3 regions of the Solibacillus sp. FSL K6-1554 genome follow, and region 2 is predicted to be linked to each of the others. Evidence: riboswitches for the same ligand, from Rfam matches in the RefSeq annotation. Region 2 holds a riboswitch; each other region holds the start of a gene.
What was found. Region 2 has a riboswitch for cobalamin ahead of MHB58_RS07900 (glutaredoxin family protein). Riboswitches for the same ligand answer to the same signal wherever they lie in the genome.

Region 1: linked by a shared signal. The riboswitch ahead of MHB58_RS02865 (ABC transporter substrate-binding protein) and the one ahead of MHB58_RS07900 (glutaredoxin family protein) in region 2 are both predicted to bind cobalamin.
Region 3: linked by a shared signal. The riboswitch ahead of MHB58_RS05980 (hypothetical protein) and the one ahead of MHB58_RS07900 (glutaredoxin family protein) in region 2 are both predicted to bind cobalamin.

What each region holds. Positions count from the first base shown of each region.
Region 1 covers NZ_JBBOSS010000001.1:565,467-571,484, reverse strand. The annotation lists gene MHB58_RS02875 (adenosylcobinamide amidohydrolase) at 1-296, opposite strand, end outside; gene MHB58_RS02870 (FecCD family ABC transporter permease) at 296-1,294, opposite strand; gene MHB58_RS02865 (ABC transporter substrate-binding protein) at 1,287-2,234, opposite strand; cobalamin riboswitch at 2,376-2,564, opposite strand; gene MHB58_RS02860 (acyl-CoA dehydrogenase family protein) at 2,682-3,836, opposite strand; gene argS (arginine--tRNA ligase) at 4,175-5,842, opposite strand; gene MHB58_RS02850 (DUF1934 domain-containing protein) at 5,845-6,018, opposite strand, start outside.
Region 2 covers NZ_JBBOSS010000001.1:1,634,959-1,640,976, reverse strand. The annotation lists gene MHB58_RS07920 (alpha/beta hydrolase fold domain-containing protein) at 1-851, opposite strand, end outside; gene MHB58_RS07915 (hypothetical protein) at 1,091-1,516, shown strand; gene MHB58_RS07910 (hypothetical protein) at 1,518-1,832, shown strand; gene dut (dUTP diphosphatase) at 1,868-2,305, opposite strand; cobalamin riboswitch at 2,477-2,659, shown strand; gene MHB58_RS07900 (glutaredoxin family protein) at 2,817-3,041, shown strand; gene MHB58_RS07895 (ribonucleotide reductase stimulatory protein) at 3,080-3,406, shown strand; gene nrdE (class 1b ribonucleoside-diphosphate reductase subunit alpha) at 3,403-5,496, shown strand; gene nrdF (class 1b ribonucleoside-diphosphate reductase subunit beta) at 5,484-6,018, shown strand, end outside.
Region 3 covers NZ_JBBOSS010000001.1:1,250,305-1,256,322, reverse strand. The annotation lists gene MHB58_RS05990 (bifunctional adenosylcobinamide kinase/adenosylcobinamide-phosphate guanylyltransferase) at 1-19, opposite strand, end outside; gene MHB58_RS05985 (ABC transporter substrate-binding protein) at 218-1,171, opposite strand; gene MHB58_RS05980 (hypothetical protein) at 1,161-1,718, opposite strand; cobalamin riboswitch at 1,879-2,060, opposite strand; gene MHB58_RS05975 (Fur family transcriptional regulator) at 2,112-2,522, opposite strand; gene MHB58_RS05970 (metal ABC transporter permease) at 2,519-3,385, opposite strand; gene MHB58_RS05965 (metal ABC transporter ATP-binding protein) at 3,401-4,147, opposite strand; gene MHB58_RS05960 (hypothetical protein) at 4,444-4,677, shown strand; gene MHB58_RS05955 (pyroglutamyl-peptidase I) at 4,815-5,432, opposite strand; gene dacB (D-alanyl-D-alanine carboxypeptidase/D-alanyl-D-alanine endopeptidase) at 5,446-6,018, opposite strand, start outside.

The DNA of each region.
Region 1 (6,018 bases), 1.1 Mb from region 2:
CCTAACGAAACCGCATCATATACACTGTTTGTAAATGCGCTTGCATTTAATTGGGGGAGTACGGCCATCTTTTTCGCTAATTGCTTGTTATCATAGCTTTTAAGCGGTTTCTCTTCAATAATAATTTCGCCTGTTTCACATTTCAGCACACCACTGATCATCTTCAGTAATGTCGATTTTCCGCTGCCGTTTGGACCAAGAATCCCGAGAATTCTTCCTTTTTCCACGTGAAACGTCATATTTTTCACAACCGTTTTCCCACCGTAACCGCCGGATAGATTATTTACTTTTAACATTATGCAACAACCTTTCTACGTTGCTTGAAGAAAATATAGGCAAAGACAGGTGCTCCAATAAAGGAAGTAATAACACCAATCGGCAGTTCAATAGGGGAAATAATTGTACGTGATACTAAGTCACAAATGACGAGCAGGCTTGCACCGTTCAAAAACGACAATGTCAATAAATGTCGATGGTCTGCTCCGATTAGCAGGCGAATCATATGCGGTACTACTAATCCGACAAATCCAATTGTCCCGGATGCAGCAACAGCCGCTCCTGTTAGAATGGAACCACCCGCCAATATCATATACTTGCTGCGCTTAACATTTACCCCTAAATACTGGGCACGCTCTTCTCCATAAATCATCGCATTCAATTCACGGCGAGTCAGCCAAATAATTGCTGTACCAAGCACCATAAATGGCAGAACCATCCGGACATATGGCCACCCTCGCATCGATACACTTCCTAGAAGCCAGCCGATGATTTCTCGTAGCTGTTCACCAGTAAGTGCGACCATTAAGGAAATACAGGACCCTAAAAACGAGCTGAAAATAATTCCCGTCAAAATCAGCGTCTCCATTTTCATCGAGCGGTCAACAAGTCTGGCAAATGTCAGGACGATGATCATCGTACATGCAGCTCCAGCCATACTGAATACCGGCAAAGTGAATACACCGAGCACCGGTATGGAAATGCCTAAAAAGATTGTCATTACCGCACCTACCGAGGCCCCTGATGAAATACCTAATGTGTATGGATCTGCCAAAGGGTTTTTAAGCAACCCTTGGAATGCTGCCCCCGCAATTGCTAAAGAAGCCCCGATTAATGCGGCTAAAATGACGCGTGGCATTCGGATTTTCCACAAAATACTGTATGCAACCGGATCTGTTGTTTTATCCCACAATGTCGAAAACGGAATATTAACTGACCCGAACGAAATGCCAATCCATATACTGCTTAAAAGCAATCCAATCGATAGTACATAGGCGATTGAATATTTTTTATTCATTGAATACCTCTGGATAAATTGCTTCCCCAATTGATTCAATACCTTCTACAATACGCGGACCTTGTCGACTTGTCGTATCGCTATCGACTAATTTCACATTGGCGTTTTTCACAGCATCCATTTCTGCATATGCATCATTTTCCTCGATTGCTGCCAAGTCGTTTTCATATGTTACTAAAATGATATCCGGATTGCTCTTTACAAATTGCTCCGAGCTGTACTGCGGCCACCCGAGTTCCGGAACGGCATTTTCTACATTTAATACATCAAGCATTTCACTAATGAACGTCTCCTGTCCAGCAACATATAGTTGCGGATTTGTCCCAACAACAACAAATACGGACTTCTCTTCCAGGTCGGCTACTTTCACTTCAATTTCTTCAATCCCCTCTTTAATGGAGATGATCATTTCTTCTGCTTCTTTTTCTTTATTCGTCAAATTGCCAATTTGTTCGATTGTGTCATATGTTTCTTCAAATGTTTTCGCATCTTTTACAACAAATACAGGAATTCCTACTGATTCAAGCTGAGCAATCGCCTGTTCATTGAAGCTGTACAATCCCGATTCATGTGCAACAACTAAGTCGGGCTGCAGGCTAATTATTTGTTCTAGATTAAATTCCATGCCGCCAACTGATTCTTTAGATAATGCTTCTTCAGGATATGTATCATTGTCGTTCACAGCAATAATTTCATCGTTTAACCCTAGTCCGAATAAAATTTCCGTATTGGATGGAGCCAATGTAATAATGCGCTCTGGTGCTTTTTCAAGCGTGATTTCTTTGTCCAAGGCATCTTTTATAGTTACCGGGAATTGTGCTGCTTCAGTTACTTCTGTATTGTCTTTTGCTGATTGTTCATCTGTTGCTTTTTCCGAGTTGCATGCCGCCAATGTTAATGTAAGTAATGCTGCGGAAGATAGCAGTTGCCATTTTTTCAAAATAATAACCTCCAAAATTTCGTTGTATAATTTTCTACAAAAATAAAAAGCTTCCTACTAAAAATGAAGGAAGCTTTACGTATGCAAATAAAATTCAATGGAAAAAGAATTTATCCGCCACATCCTATCCTCGTAGGTTTATTTTAGGGCATTATAAAGGCAGGTCTCCTGGCTTATGCATAACGTTGATAAGCGCCTTCCCGAAAGTTTTTCAGTGGCATACTGCTCTCAACTAGCATTTACAGTGGCGGGACCGCATCGGAATTGCACCGATTTCCCTTTTACTCCTTACTCTATCAGTGAGCAAGAACCTTTATCGTCCATATAAAATTAATAGCTCTATTATAGCTGATATTCAGAAAAATGTGTGCTCAATCGCCAAAGTTTCAGATAATTCTTCTTATTTCGCTGAAATTACGAATAAAAGAACTGCTTACCCCTTTGCTTTTAAGCTTTTTCAATTGCCGTTTCTGCTAAACGTTTAATCGTAATGTCATCCATTGGCGGATTGTGCAGACCTGCACGGACATCACGGTAATAGCGTTGAAGCGGATTTGATCTTTGCAGGCTTTTTGCCCCAACAAGACGCATCGCTTTATCGACAACTTCGATTGCTGTATTTGTCACTACATGTTTCGCAATATTGATTTCATTGACTAGTATCGCCTTTTTAATCGGGTCATTATATAGTCCCGCAACTCCGTAAATCGTAAAGCGTGCTCTCGTCAACGCCAAATCCATTTCGCCAATCAGTGTTTGTACATTTGGCAGCTGGGCAATCGTTCCTTGAATACTGTTCGGGGAATGGCTATTCGCAAAATTAACTGCGTAATCGCGTGCAGCCTGGGCAATGCCTAAATAGGTTGCCGGGATAAGCAGCAACCAGCCGTTCAGTTTAAATCCGGTTGAATAACTCGGTAATTCCACTAAGTTTGTTTTATCAACTCGTACATTATCGAGCACTAAATCATCGCTTCCCGTACCACGCATTGATGCAACATCCCATGTATTTTCGACCGATACCCCTTCAGCCGTTTTCGGAACGAGGAAAAATCCTAGCTGTCCCTCATCTTCAATCCATGCCGAAACTAAAAAATAGTCGAGGTCCGGTGCACCGCTCGTATAGTTTTTACGTCCATTAATTACATAATAATCCCCATCACTTTTTGCTGAAGTTCCCGGACGTCCGCCACGTACTGGACTTCCCATTGCAAACTCGCTTACCGCACGATTGACTGTCGCGCCATTTGCAACCTGTTTACCAAACCAGTCGAGCTTTTGTTCATCCCAGTAACGATTTTCGAAAATCTCGCCTACATTTTGAATTGTCCACGAAACAGCCAGCCCGGTGCTTCCGCAATAGCTCGCCAATGTTTCCTGCAGTAATAGCGCATCATAGACTGTGAAGCCATCCCCGCCATATTCCTTTGGCAGCGTTATTTTTGTATAGCCGATTTCACGCAGCTTCCGGAAATTTTCAAATGGAAATGTTGCTTGTTCATCTGTTTGCTGAGCATTTACTTTCACGCTCTCTGATATTGTTTCTAACTTTTTCAGCCATTGTTGCTGCTCGTCGGTTTGAATAAATAATTCCTTGCTCATGGAAAGCACCACCTCATATTTATTGTCCTGTATATAGAAGTCAAATTTAATAGTACGTTTCGGGAAATTACAAGTCAATAGATATCCCCAGTTCCTTTATAGGGATTACACTAGATGCGTTTCCCTGTTTTGTAATTGGAAGGTTTGCTGGCGGAATTGGAACAAATTACGGAAAAAGGAGAACTGATTCAACTTAATGTGGAAGATAGCACCTCAAAAGGAGAACTGTTGCTCTCGAAACGTAAAACGAATCACGCTTACAGTAGAAATCTCACAATCCTCAAAGAAAAAACACCCTATTTTCGTATACAGAAAATAGAGTGCTTTAAATAGTTGAATTACATTTTTTCAGGTGCGCTTACGCCGATTAGTTTCAGTGCATTCGCCAATGTTGTTTTTACTGCTGTGATTAATGCTAAACGAGCTTCTGTCAGCTCTTTGTTATCCTGGTTCAATACTTTTTCTGCATTGTAGAAGCTATGGAATGCAGCTGCCAAGTCTTGAATATAGTTTGCGATACGGTGTGGTGTGCGGTGTTTTGCTGCATCTGCCACAATTTGCGGGAATGCGCCGACTTTTTTCAGTACATCTTCTTCTTTTTCTGCTACTAGCAAGTTCAGGTTTTCCAATGAAGCTTCGAAACCTTGCTCGTTAGCTGCACGTAAAATCGATGAAATACGCGCATGTGCATACTGTGCATAATATACTGGGTTTTCGTTCGATTGTGATACCGCTAAGTCTAAATCGAAGTCCATATGTGAATCCCCTGCCGTTTTAACGAAGAAATAACGTACAGCATCCAAGCCTACTTCTTCTACTAACTCACGCATCGTTACAGCATTACCTGTACGCTTACTCATTTTGAATTTCTCACCGTTTTTGTACAGCTGAACCATTTGGATAATATCTACTTCCAATGTGCCGCGGTCATAGCCAAGTGCTTCGATTGCCGCTTTCATACGTGGAATATAGCCGTGGTGGTCAGCACCCCAAATATTGATCAGTTTATCAAATCCACGACGCAGTTTGTCTTCATGGTAAGCGATGTCCGGTGTTAAATATGTGTATGAACCATCGTTTTTAATTAATACACGGTCTTTATCATCACCGAATGTTGTTGAACGGAACCAAGTTGCGCCGTCTTCATCAAACACATGACCATTTGCTTTTAGTTTGTCTAACGCTACATCGATTTTACCGTTTTCATATAAAGATGTTTCTGAATACCAAACATCGAATTCAACACGGAAGTTTTTAAGGTCGTTTTGCAGTTTTGCCAATTCCAGTTTCAAGCCGTGCTCACGGAAAAATTTAAAGCGTTCTTCATCGGACTTGTCCAAAATCGTCGCACCGTATTCTTCAGCCAGCTTACCAGCGATTCCGATAATATCCGGACCGTGGTATCCGTCTTCCGGCATTTCTGCTTCCATACCTAACGCTTGCTTATAACGTGCTTCCAACGAATACGCCAAGTTATTAATTTGGTTACCGGCATCATTAATATAATATTCACGTGATACATCAAAACCAGCAAAATCCAATACATTACACAATGAATCGCCTACAGATGCACCGCGCGCATGTCCTAAATGCAAGTCACCAGTCGGGTTAGCAGATACGAACTCGACTTGTACTTTTTCTCCTGCGCCTGCAGTTGAACGACCGTAGTTTTCGCCTTGTTCAAATGTAGCTGTAACTACACTTGCCAAGAAGTCTTTACGTACTGTGATATTCATGAAGCCTGGTCCGGCAATTTCAATCTTCTCGATATCTGTACCTTCAGTCGTTAAATGCGCTAAAATTGCTTCAGCTATTGCACGTGGTGGCTTCTTCGCCAATTTTGTCAATTGCATTGCGATATTTGTTGCGAAGTCTCCGTTTGCTTTATCCTTTGGTGTTTCTAAATGAATATTGATTTCCGTGCCTGCTTCTACTAGGCCTGCTTGATCGATTGCCGCTTTGAGTGCTGCTTTAATCGATTGCTGTAATTGTTCTACTGCGTTCATCGTTATACCTCCGTAAATTGAATATCTAATTTGTAATGGCCAACTGAGTTGCCACCTATGATAAGGTCATAATGCGTTTTAAATTGCCCTGACACTTTTTCGCTTTGTACTACTTCTATGGCTAACTGATGTGTATCGGTAACAAGAGGTAATGAGCCGAATGGACTTTCATAATG
Region 2 (6,018 bases):
TTTTTTGCTTCCGGAATCGGAAATACCGGAAAAACATGGTTCATTTTTGGGTATTCGTAGTATTGAATTGCTACTCCCTGTTCTTTTGCTTTATCGAGAAGCATATTTGCATCGACTAACAGTAGTTCACCCGTCCCCACAAAAGCGGTAATTTGTCCAATGTCTATCAGTTCTCCATGTACAGGACTTATTTTGTAGTCGGTTAACTCCAAGCCATCCGCCCATAACCTGCCAAGCTCCTGTGCGCCTATCACTCCAAGCATCGGATCGAGTTTTTCAAGTTCTTTATAGCGCGGGTCTTCCCCTCGTACATCTAGCCAAGCAGAGTGTAGAACAATATGCTGCGGCTGCTTTTTCGAACATCGCTTTACATCCTGAGCCAACGCCATTGCCAACCCGCCTCCAGCAGAATCCCCCATAAAAATAAACGGTGCATCGTATTTTAAAACGAGATGATCATATAAGTCATGGATGGCAACAAAACACTCTCTATGTGTATGTTTAGGCAGCTTCGGATAAATTGGCACAACAATCGTGAAATTTGTCTCCTGTGCAAGCTTTACTAAATAACGCCAATGAAAAATCAGTGGATCATTAATATACGCTCCGCCGTGGAAATAGTAGATGACCTTTTCCGGTGTTTGCTGTTCATTAATTGTGTAATAGTGAATGCCATTCAATTCGTCTTTCTTTATTTGATGCTGATCTCTGAATTTAGCATCGAGTTCATACGGTTTCTCGTTATGCTTCATTGCAATAAAATCATCGAGCAGACGCAAATCCATAAACTTTTTCTTTGTTCCGCGCAGTATTAAAAACTTCTCAAACAACACACTTTGCACGCTTCGCATACAATGCCTCCATCCTATTTTTTCTACTATGATTCTTATCCATTCGACTAAAATTGATTGATCACCTTCTAAACGGATAAACGTTTCTATTTATCCTTATGCATACTTAGTACCTATTAGAAAAAAGTGTCGATTGTTTTAAGCACATTATTATCTCAATAAAACAAATCGCGATATAATTCTGAAACTTTTTCCCGACTTATCCGTAAATTAGGTAATAAATTCTAAAGGAGGGAATGATGGTGCTCATTGGATTTTACAGTGCTCTAATAATTTTCACTTTATTATTCATCATTGCAGCTTTCTTTTTTATACGGCAGTTCGTAAATAAGAAATCCTCCCCCTATAACATGAATACGTTTATGCTTGGTGTGCTAACGCTGTTCATGCTGATTGTAACGGGTATTTATGGATATGATTTTTATCATCTACAAGCGGGTAATCAGAAATTTGCGGAGGGGATTTGTGAAATCAACTTTGTAAACGGTCATGGGAGAAGTATTGATACGACTGAAGTAAAGATTGAAGATAATCTTTATAACATAAAGTCCGGTACTTACAAAGATCTACCTGATGGGCGTTATAATTGTGAACTTTCGTATTTACCGATTTCAAAAATTGTGACACAGATCGATATTCAGTCAAAAGGAGAGGAAGGAAACTAATATGGTTGATTTAGATTTTTTAATTCAGTACGGATTCATATTATTAGTGATTTCAATTACGACACTTGTCTTGTCTATGTATTTCCGGAAAAAGCCGAAAGTGGATAAAGGATTTAAGTTTGCCTATCATGGCCTATCATATCGCCGTAAATTTTTACGCACGATTTATTCAATCCCGTTTTGTATTTTTCCGTTAGCGATCATTTATTATTTTGAAAGGTTTTCCGCTAACTTTATATTTGTTACGCTGTTGCTCGTAATCGTATTTGTTTTTCAAATGTCATACAATTACATAAAGTGGAAAAAAGAAGATTAAAAGCCTGTGTTCATCCGAAAGCAGGCTTTTTTTCATTATTTCACTCCACTCGAACCAAAGCCCTTATCACCGCGCTCCGTAACCGACAGCTCGTCTGTTTCATCAATGAAAACTTGCGGAACATATTGAATGACTAGCTGGGCGATGCGCATTCCTTTCTCAATCGTAAAAGGTTCTTTCCCGTGATTGATTAAAATCACGCCGATTTCACCGCGATAGCCAGCATCGATCGTACCTGGACTATTTAACACCGTAATCCCATGTTTGAGTGCCAATCCACTACGTGGGCGTACTTGCGCTTCTGTTCCCTCCGGCAGTTCGATTTGAAGACCGGTTTTAATTAATGCGTATTCACCAGGCAATAAAACTTTTTCTTCAACCGCACTTAAATCCATCCCTGCATCCCCTTCCCGTGCCTGTTTCGGCAATACAGCATTCGGGTGGGTTTTCTTAATTTTTAATTGAATCGACATATTCAACCAACTTTCTCATTTATAAAATCTATTTACATTCAGTTATAACAAAACCATATTTTTTCTTTATTTTCAATAGGGAGTTTTCTAGAATTCTTAATGGATTTATGTTATCTTTCTTTAGGCTCTTTACTTTTATGTTGTTAAAGCTTATACTCAATTCAACTATATATTGTGTTTTTTTATCACGGTACTACTAAATGTAGTTTAAAAGGGAAGTTTGGTGTGAATCCAACGCTGTCCCCGCAACTGTAAATGCTGACTGAAGACGAATAGACCACTGTGCAATGCATGGGAAGGTATGTCTGACGGATGAAGCAAAGCCAGGAGACCTGCCGCGTTAAAACTACGTACATTTCTTCGGGGAATAGGAAATGGAGGCGCTCTTTTACTCGTTTCCATTTCAAGCTATCCTGTTTTCCGGGATAGCTTTTTTTGTTTTTTCTGCATGTTCCCCCATGACATGTGCACCACAATTACTAGTAATATTTAAATAGCGAGGGGTTCTATTATGAAACTTTATACGAAAACAATTTGTCCAAAATGCCTATGGGTAAAATCGGAGCTCAATGCTGCCAACTTGGAGGTCGAGGTTATTAATATTGACCATGATGAGAGCGCAAAACAAATAGTACTCGATGCAGGTTTTTTGTCTGTGCCGTTATTTGAAATCAACGGTGAATTTATCGCAGAGCCGACGTCAATTATCGATCGCATTTCTGAAATGACCGCATGATCATATTTGCTTCACGAACTGGTAATGTACGATCCATTGTGCAAAAACTCGGCTTGCCCGCAAAGGATCTGACGGAAGTAGAGAAAATGGATGAACCGTATCTTCTATTTACGTATACGGATGGATTAGGCTCTGTTCCCCCTATCGTCGACCAGTTCATGACTGCGAACTTTGATCTATGCAAAGGAATTATCGTAAGCGGAAACCGTAATTTTGGTCATGCTTTTTTCGGCCGTGCAGGTGACCTTTTAGCTGCACAATACGGAATTCCGTTAATCGAAAAAGTGGAAATGCGAGGAACTCCGGCGAATTATGAAGCGATTACAGATTACTACTACTCCATTTGGAAAGAGGCATCGATATGAAACAATATTTAAAATTAAATAACGATATTCTAAACCGTTACCGTGCTACCGGTGACTTGGATCTGGCGAAAGACAAAGAAGCAACACGCCGCTATTTCCTGGAAGACGTGAATGTCCGTTTACGCTACTTTATCGATATCGAGGAAAAAGTGCGTTATTTAGTCGATGAAGGCTATTACGAAAAAGAGTTTTTGGAATTGTACTCGATGGACTTTATTAAACAAATGTACAAAAAAGCCTATTCCTACAAGTTCCGGTTTCCTTCATTCATGAGTGCTTCGAAGTTCTACGAAAGCTATGCGATGAAAAGCCGGGACGGAAAAGAAATTCTGGAAAAGTATGAAGACCGAATCGTCATTATCGCCCTGTATTTAGCACAAGGCGATGAAGCATTGGCTGAAAAGGCCATCGAAGCGGTAATGACTGCCTACCAGCCGGCAACCCCAACTGCCCTAAACAGCGGAAAAAAAGCGCGCGGTGAGCTAGTCTCATGTTTTAAACTGACGATGGACGATACGATGAATTCAATCGCTGAGAATATCGGCTATTGTCTTGAACTTTCCCGCTTAGGCGGCGGTGTCGGGGTAAACTTGACCGATCTGCGTCCGTTGGGTGATCCGATTAAAGGGATCTTAAATCGTGCGAGCGGGGTTATGCCTGTTGCGAAACTGCTGGAAAATTCGTTCTCGTATTCGAATCAGCTTGGTCAACGAAATGGTTCCGGAGTGGTCTATCTAAATGTTTTCCACGGCGATATCGAGGCATTTATTTCGTCTAAAAAACCAAATGCAGACGATAAAATCCGACTTGCTACGTTATCTACAGGGATTATTCTTCCCGATATTTTCTTTGAATTAATGCGCCGCGATAAAGATATCGTATTGTTTAGTTCTTATGATATTTTCAAAGAATACGGCAAACGCATGTCGGAAATTTCGATTACGGAAATGTACTACGAATTTTTGGATAATCCAAACATCCGTAAACTGAAACGTTTAAACGCCCGTAAATTGTATACGGAAATTAAAAAGGCGCAATTTGAATCGGGTTACCCGTTCGAAATATTCGATGATAATGTCAATAACACCCACCCATTAAAGGAAATCGGGCGTGTGAAGATGTCGAATCTATGCACCGAAATTCTTCAGTATCAACAAACAAGCGTTGTTACCGATCAAAACGAGCCGAATGAATACGGCCTCGATGTTTCTTGCAATTTAGGATCGATCGACATTCACGAAGCAACGAAAGTTCAGGATTTCGGACAGCTTGTCGATACGGCAATGCGTCTTTTAACGAATGTTTCTACGATGACCGATATCGTCAACGTTCCTTCTGTGTCCAAAGCCAACAAAGTGATGCACTCTGTCGGATTGGGTGTTATGAACTTGCATGGGCACCTTGTACAAAGCGGAATCCGTTATGGTTCCAAAGAGTCGATCGAATTTATCGATGCGTTTATGGAATCACTGAACTATCACTCGTTAAAAGCATCAATGGAAATCGCGAAGCAAAAGAACGAAACGTTTTATCGATTTGAGGAAAGTGATTATGCGAGCGGGGTTTATTTTGAATCTTACGTAAATAAAGAAGAAAAAGAACTTACACCTGAAGTGATTAAAGCACTTGGGGGTACACCGATTATTACTCGGAATATGTGGGAACAGCTAAAGTCTGACGTACTGAAGCATGGTTTGTTCCACTCATACAGACTTGCGATTGCTCCAACTGGCTCTATTTCCTACATCCGCAGCTGTACGGCTTCCATCTCCCCTGTTACAGAACGCGTGGAAGTTCGTGATTATGCGGACAGTCGAACAATTTATCCGATGCCATTTTTAACGAATGATAACCAGGAACTTTATACCGAAGCCTATGAAGTAAACCCGTATGAACTGATCGACCTTTACGCAGCCGCGCAAAAGCATGTCGACCAGGGGATTTCCATGACACTATACGTGACGGACCAGTGGAACACAGAACAATTGGCAAAAGCTTATATTTATGCGTGGACGAAAGGCATTAAAACCGTTTATTACGTACGCCAGCGTTTACTTACAATTGAGGAGTGTGTCGCATGTCAAATTTAACGTATAAAGCGGTCAACTGGAATACCCCGACGAGTGAACTCGCTCGTATTTTTTGGGACCAGCAATGGAAACAAATATGGTTCCCCGAAGAAATTGCAGTCAGTAAAGACGTCAAACAATGGAAGGAATTCGAGCACCAGGATACATACAAAAAAGTGTTCGGCGGCCTGACTTTGCTTGATACGGTACAAACGAACATTGGCATGAATGAAATTGCCAAGTACACACCTGATTTCCAAGAGAAAGCGGTGTTAACCGTATTCGGATCTTTTGAAGCAATCCATGCAAAGTCTTATTCATATATTTTTACAACACTATGTACAAACACTGAAATCGACGAAGTTTTCGAATGGGTGCAAAAAAATGAGTTTCTTCAATATAAAGCAAACCGCATTGGCGAAGTATACACCGCTATAAAAGAAGATGACCCGGAAAGCTTATGGAAAGCAATGTTCGCTTCAGTTATGCTGGAAAGCTTCTTATTCTATTCCGGCTTCTTCTATCCTCTTTATTTAGGAGGAC
Region 3 (6,018 bases), 380 kb from region 2:
CACCGGTTATAAAAATCAATCGTATCCCCCCTTATATTTATCAATTACGCCGAGGCGTAATTGCGTCCGTATTCGGCTTTGCGCTGAAGCGCAAAGAATTCATCGCCGAAGTCGTGACATCCGCCGGAAGCCAATTAATTTCATTCAGCGATATCCGCTGAATGAAGTTAATTGAAAAAGACATGCCTAAACTTAGGCATGTCCTTCTATTCTATACTTATTTAAATAGTTCCGGGTATACTGATTGTGCCATAATTTCAACGGCTTCACCAATACGCGGTCCAGGACGGGACATAATATCTCCATCGACCAGATAAACTGCCTTTTCTGAAACTGCCTGTATTTTATCCCAACCTGTGCGTCCTAGAATCTCGTCAACTGCATTTTCCATATAGGTTGCCGGTGTAATAATAATTTCAGGATTACGAGTAATGACATCTTCTTCCGTCACACTAATCCAGCTCGTCTGATCAGCAAAAATATTTTCAACATTGGCGTGATCCATTATTTCCTGCTGGAACGTACTGCTGCCGGTAGTCCAAAGATCCGGAGCTGGCGAAACTTCATAATATGCTTTTTTCTTCGTATCAATTGTCGCTGTTTTTTCTTGTACTGTTTTGATTTGTGCTTTAATGTCGGCTACAATTTCTTCGCCTTTTTCTTTTACATCCATTACTTCGGACAGTTGGATAATATCCGTATAAACATCATCAAATGTCGCAGCCGAAGCAATTACAAATACTTTCAAACCTGCATCTTCCAATTGGGCAATTTGTGCTTCCTCCCCAATTGTATAGGCAACTACGACATCCGGATCCAATTCCAGAATTCGCTCTGCATCGATGACAGTAGAAGTCGACACACGTTCAATTTTTTGTGCGGCTTCCGGATATGTATCATATTCTGTTGCCCCGATAATTTGTTCACCGACACCCAGCTCAAACAAAATTTCTGTATTGCTAGGCTGCAGGGAAATAATCGTTTCCGGTACTTCATCGAATGTTACTTCAACACCACGATCATCAACAACTGTATACGGTACACCTTCACTTTTCGAACCGGCCTGCTCTTCTTTTTTCACATCATTTTCAGACTTTTCATCATTTGATCCGCATGCTGCTAATAAGAATGTTGCCGCTAAAGCAACGATCCATTTGTTCTTAAATTTCATTTGTTGTAACCCCTTTTTTCTTTTTCGTCGGATAAGATTTTGAGATAAATGGAATTTCCTCTTGTTGATGCTGCTGATTCATATAGACCGCCATGACAAAAAACACATTGGCAAGCAGCCCGAGAAAATCAAACAAAATTTCATCCACTTCTCTTTCCTCGCTCACTTTATGTAATGCCCTGTAAGACTTTTTCGCCTCACTGCGGCAAATATGCAGTCTTGCTGCACTTTCGATTCCTTGTGGCAGTACAAACTGCTGAATCGCTTCTCCAACTTCACTTACATAAAAATCGTATCGATCGCTTAGCCATTGCAAATCCTCAAATGTAATGGCTAATTTACCTCTTACCGAACCATTGACATGATAAGCTAACGGTTGGATTCTCCTCAAATCTTCCAAAACGAGCTGACCGGAAGCATCATCAACTAACGTCGGAAAGACTGTACCGATTCGCGTTGTTAAAGAATCGGTGCGGATTTCATAGTCGACGCAGCATGATTTTTCCCTCATAAACGGATAACAGGAAAAACGGATATCCTTTTTCATAAAATTCTCCTCACTTCAAGTAGTGCCTCACGAAATTACGAGTGTACGAAAAAAAGCCACCCAAGAAAATGGATGGCTTCAAAAATCAAAAAAGAGTGCTGCAAAAGGATGCTCATTCGATCAGTGACTGCCGTACATTCTCTTTAATTCCGAAGAGGGATGTTACGATAAGAAAAAGATTGGTCTCCTGGCTCTGCGTTTCACTTTACTCATAAGTACCTTCCCGCTATATTAGCAGTGGTCTCACACTTATTTTCATCAACGCTTACAGTTACGGAAATAGCTTCGGATTTACACCGAATTCCCATTTATGCATAATGCATCTTTTTCCTGCAAATTTATTCAATTTGTCTTAATCACTTTAGCATATTAACAGAAATATGCAATGGAAATTTACAAACAATCCGGACATTTGCCATAAATCTCAAATTTGTGTGCTTCTACAGCATAACCCGGCAGCTTTTCACCGAGCATTTCCATCGGGCAAACAGACAGTTCCTTTACATTCCCGCAATCACGGCAAATAAAATGGTGGTGATGATGATCCGACTCACAATGCATACGGAAGTTACGCTCACCGTTTAATTCTGTTTCTTCTAGAATATCAAGCTCCACGAAAGTAGCGAGGTTACGGTAAATTGTATCGAAACTCATCCCAGGGAAATCTTTTTTCAATACTGATAACAAATCACGGGCAGTCAAATATTTGTCTGTAGCTGCAAACATACCCAAAATCAACTCTCGTTTATCCGTCTTTTTATAGCCATTATCCTTTAATATTTCCCACGCGCGCGCTGCATTCACAGTATCTCTTCCCCTTCCGATTTAATTGTGAATTTCAAAACAAGCTTTTTGATTAAAATTACTAATAGCAAGATCAAAATAGATGTGACAACAATTGTTCCACCCGGTGCCAAGTTCAGGTAAAATGCAGAAATGAGTCCGATTACTACTGCCAGCTCTCCAAATACAATCGCTAAAATAATCGCCTCTTTAAAACCGCGAGCTAAACGCATCGCTGCAGCTACCGGCAATGTCATTAAGCTTGAAACAAGCAAAATCCCGACAATACGCATACTTGCTGCGATAACGAGTGCGACAACGATCATGAACAATAAATGAATCCATTTCGCAGGTAAACCGCTCGCTTTCGCATATTCCTCATCGAATGACAATACGAAAAGCTCTTTAAAAAATAAAACTAAAAATAATACAACTACGACTGCAATTGCCAGCACAACATATAGATCCTGACGTGATACAGCCGATACAGAGCCAAATAAATAGCTCATTAAATCGGTATTAAATCCGCTTGCAAGTGATATTAAAATGGCACTCACACCGATTCCGCCCGACATAATAATTGGTATCGCAAGTTCTTCATAATGTTTATATAGTCGGCGTAATCGTTCAATTAAGATCGAACCACTTACAGATGCGATAATCCCTAAATAAATCGGGTTCAGCAAAGCCAGCGCTGCAAACGATTGGCTCAAGTACAGGCTCCCGGCAATCCCCGCCAGTGTTACATGCGACAGTGCATCCGCAATTAGCGATAAACGTCTTACTACGATAAATACACCAAGCAATGGTGCAATTACTCCAATAACAAGCCCTGAGAAAAAGGCATTTTGCAAAAATTCATAGTTTAATATTGCTTCTATCATAACGGCCTGCTCCTCTTAGTGAATCTTTCGAACAGAGTGGCCGTTCCAGCTAGCAATCTGTTCTTCCGAAATCGTATCAAAATCATTTTTGTACCCGTGGAAATGAATCGACTGATTTAAGCACGCTACATGACTGACACGATCCGAAACCGTGTCCACATCATGTGTAACTAAAATCATCGTCATATTGTGATGCTTATTTAAATGTGCGAGCATATCATAGAATGCCTGCACATTTTCTCGGTCAATTCCGACTGTCGGTTCATCCAAAATAAGAAGCTTCGGATCGGATACTAAAGCACGTGCAATGAACACACGCTGCTGCTGCCCGCCGGAAAGCTGTCCAATATTCCGTTTTAGAAATTTATCCATGCCGACATCTTTTAAAGCACTTTTCACTAAAATATCCGCATCTTTTGGATAGCGTTTAAACAGCCCTACCTTTTGCGATAAACCACTCTTCACGACTTCTTCGACCGTTGCAGGAAACCCCGAGTTAAAGGCATTGGATTTTTGAGAAACATAGCCAATCCATTCGCGGTGTTTAAAATGGCTTGCTTGTTCGCCAAATAATTTAATTTCCCCTGACATAGGCTTTAACAGTCCTAAAATCAATTTCAAAAGTGTCGATTTACCGGAGCCGTTTTGCCCAATTAATGCTAAAAAATCGCCTTCATTGACACGTAGTGAAATATTTTTCAATGCTTGTGTGTATTCATATTGAAAGGAAACATCCTTCAATTCTATCAATGGTTTTTTCATTTCGTTCGCTTCTTTCTAATTCAAAATCATTACGATTTACATCAAGTTAGTATAATGCAGTTTTTTGTTTATGTAAAGGGATTAAGGTTGAACTTCAATCAGTGGGGATTTTTTTCATCCCCCACTGAAAGTTAGTTTAACCAATCGGGCTTTTACGGGTAGTTGACCTCCCACCTATCCTTTTCGATCTGATTAGGTTTAGAGGCGGGAGTCTTGGCTCTGCCGCTACGCTTTCGAGGCAGATAAATTATTACCCGTTAATGCGGGATAAACTTGAAAGGATGAAGATAATTCAAATGCTACAATGGCTTGATAACTTAAAAGGAATGAATGACAGGCAACTGCAGGATTTCGCCAAACAGCAGGGACTTGAATTGAGCATAGAAGAAGTTCAGAAGCTGCAAAAAATTCTGAAGCATGCCAATATCAGCTGGGCTCTTACCGGCGTTCCAAAAGAAGTTTTAAAAAAAATTCAGAAGCTGCTTGGGGATAGACGTTATAAAAAATTAATGAAGTTAGTCGGTTTGTAATTTAGACGGTTTTTCAGAACACATTTTTTTGTAATGCTACCTGCTCCGTAAATTACTTTCCAATCTTTTAAAAACAAAAATCAGCCGCAACACGGCTGATTTTTTTGTCTTATTATTTTCCGATTAATTTAAATGCCTTATCCAGCATTCTTACCTACACATACATCGAGTGCCAGTTCAATGGCCGCTGTTAAATCACGCATTGACCAGCCCGGAATCCGGCCGTGCTCGATCGCCAGCTCGAATGATGCAGGTATATGAATAAATCCTGCAGCTCGGATTGCTTCATTCTTTGCAGCGTAGTACAAACCTTCATACATTATATTATTACATAAATATGTTCCGGCAGAATTGGATATTGCTGTCGGATAACCTGCAGAATTTAAACGGTTGACAATTTTACGTATCGGCAATGTCGACAAATACGCAACATCCCCATCTCCTTTGATCGGTGCATCCTCAAATGCATTCCCTGCATTGTCCTTTTCCCCATCTTTTACATTCAATGCAACACGTTCCGGAGAAATTTTCGTAATGCCCGCCGCTAAGCCTAATGAAACAATAATCGTCGGCTTCACTTCTTCGACCAGTGCCAAAAACTGTTCCGGTGCTTTTGCAAAATCGACAGACAATACATGGCCAACAATTTCATACTGACCGATTGATTTTCCGTTCAGTGCCTGTACCACTTCCATTGTAGGGTTGATCGGATTTGATAAAAACGGTTCAAATCCTGTTAAAAGTAATTTCTCCATCTGTCTTGCCCCTCTATAAGTTTTTTACAAGCGCTGCCATTGTACGGTCAATATATACATTTCCACTTGATTTATTTTCCAGTAGGATCGAGAAGATATATTGTTTTCCGCTTTGGCCTTTCATATAACCTGATAATGTATATACATTCGGGATATAGCCTGTTTTTGCATAAATTCTATTTTGCAAAGCACTGTTTGTTAAACGGCTTTTTAATGTACCGCCGACCATGCGATCTTTATTGCCGGCGACTGGCAACGAATCAAAAAATGTACCGAAATAAGATTCTTTTTGAACTTTGTACAATAGCTGCGAAAGTCCGTTTGACGTTACACGGTTTGAATTGGACAATCCAGAACCATCTGCAAAACGCCAGTTGTTCACAGGAATATCCAATGAAGCACTGTATTTTTTCAGTAACGTGGCACCTTTGTTCGTACTGCCTTCACCTAGCTGCTGCTTACCCATTGCCTTTACAAGAATATCGGCAATACTGTTGTTGCTCAGCTTCATAAATGCCGGAAAAATGGCTGCCAACGTGCGTGATTCATTCGTGTAAAGCAATGTTGCCTTTTGCGGAACTTTTCC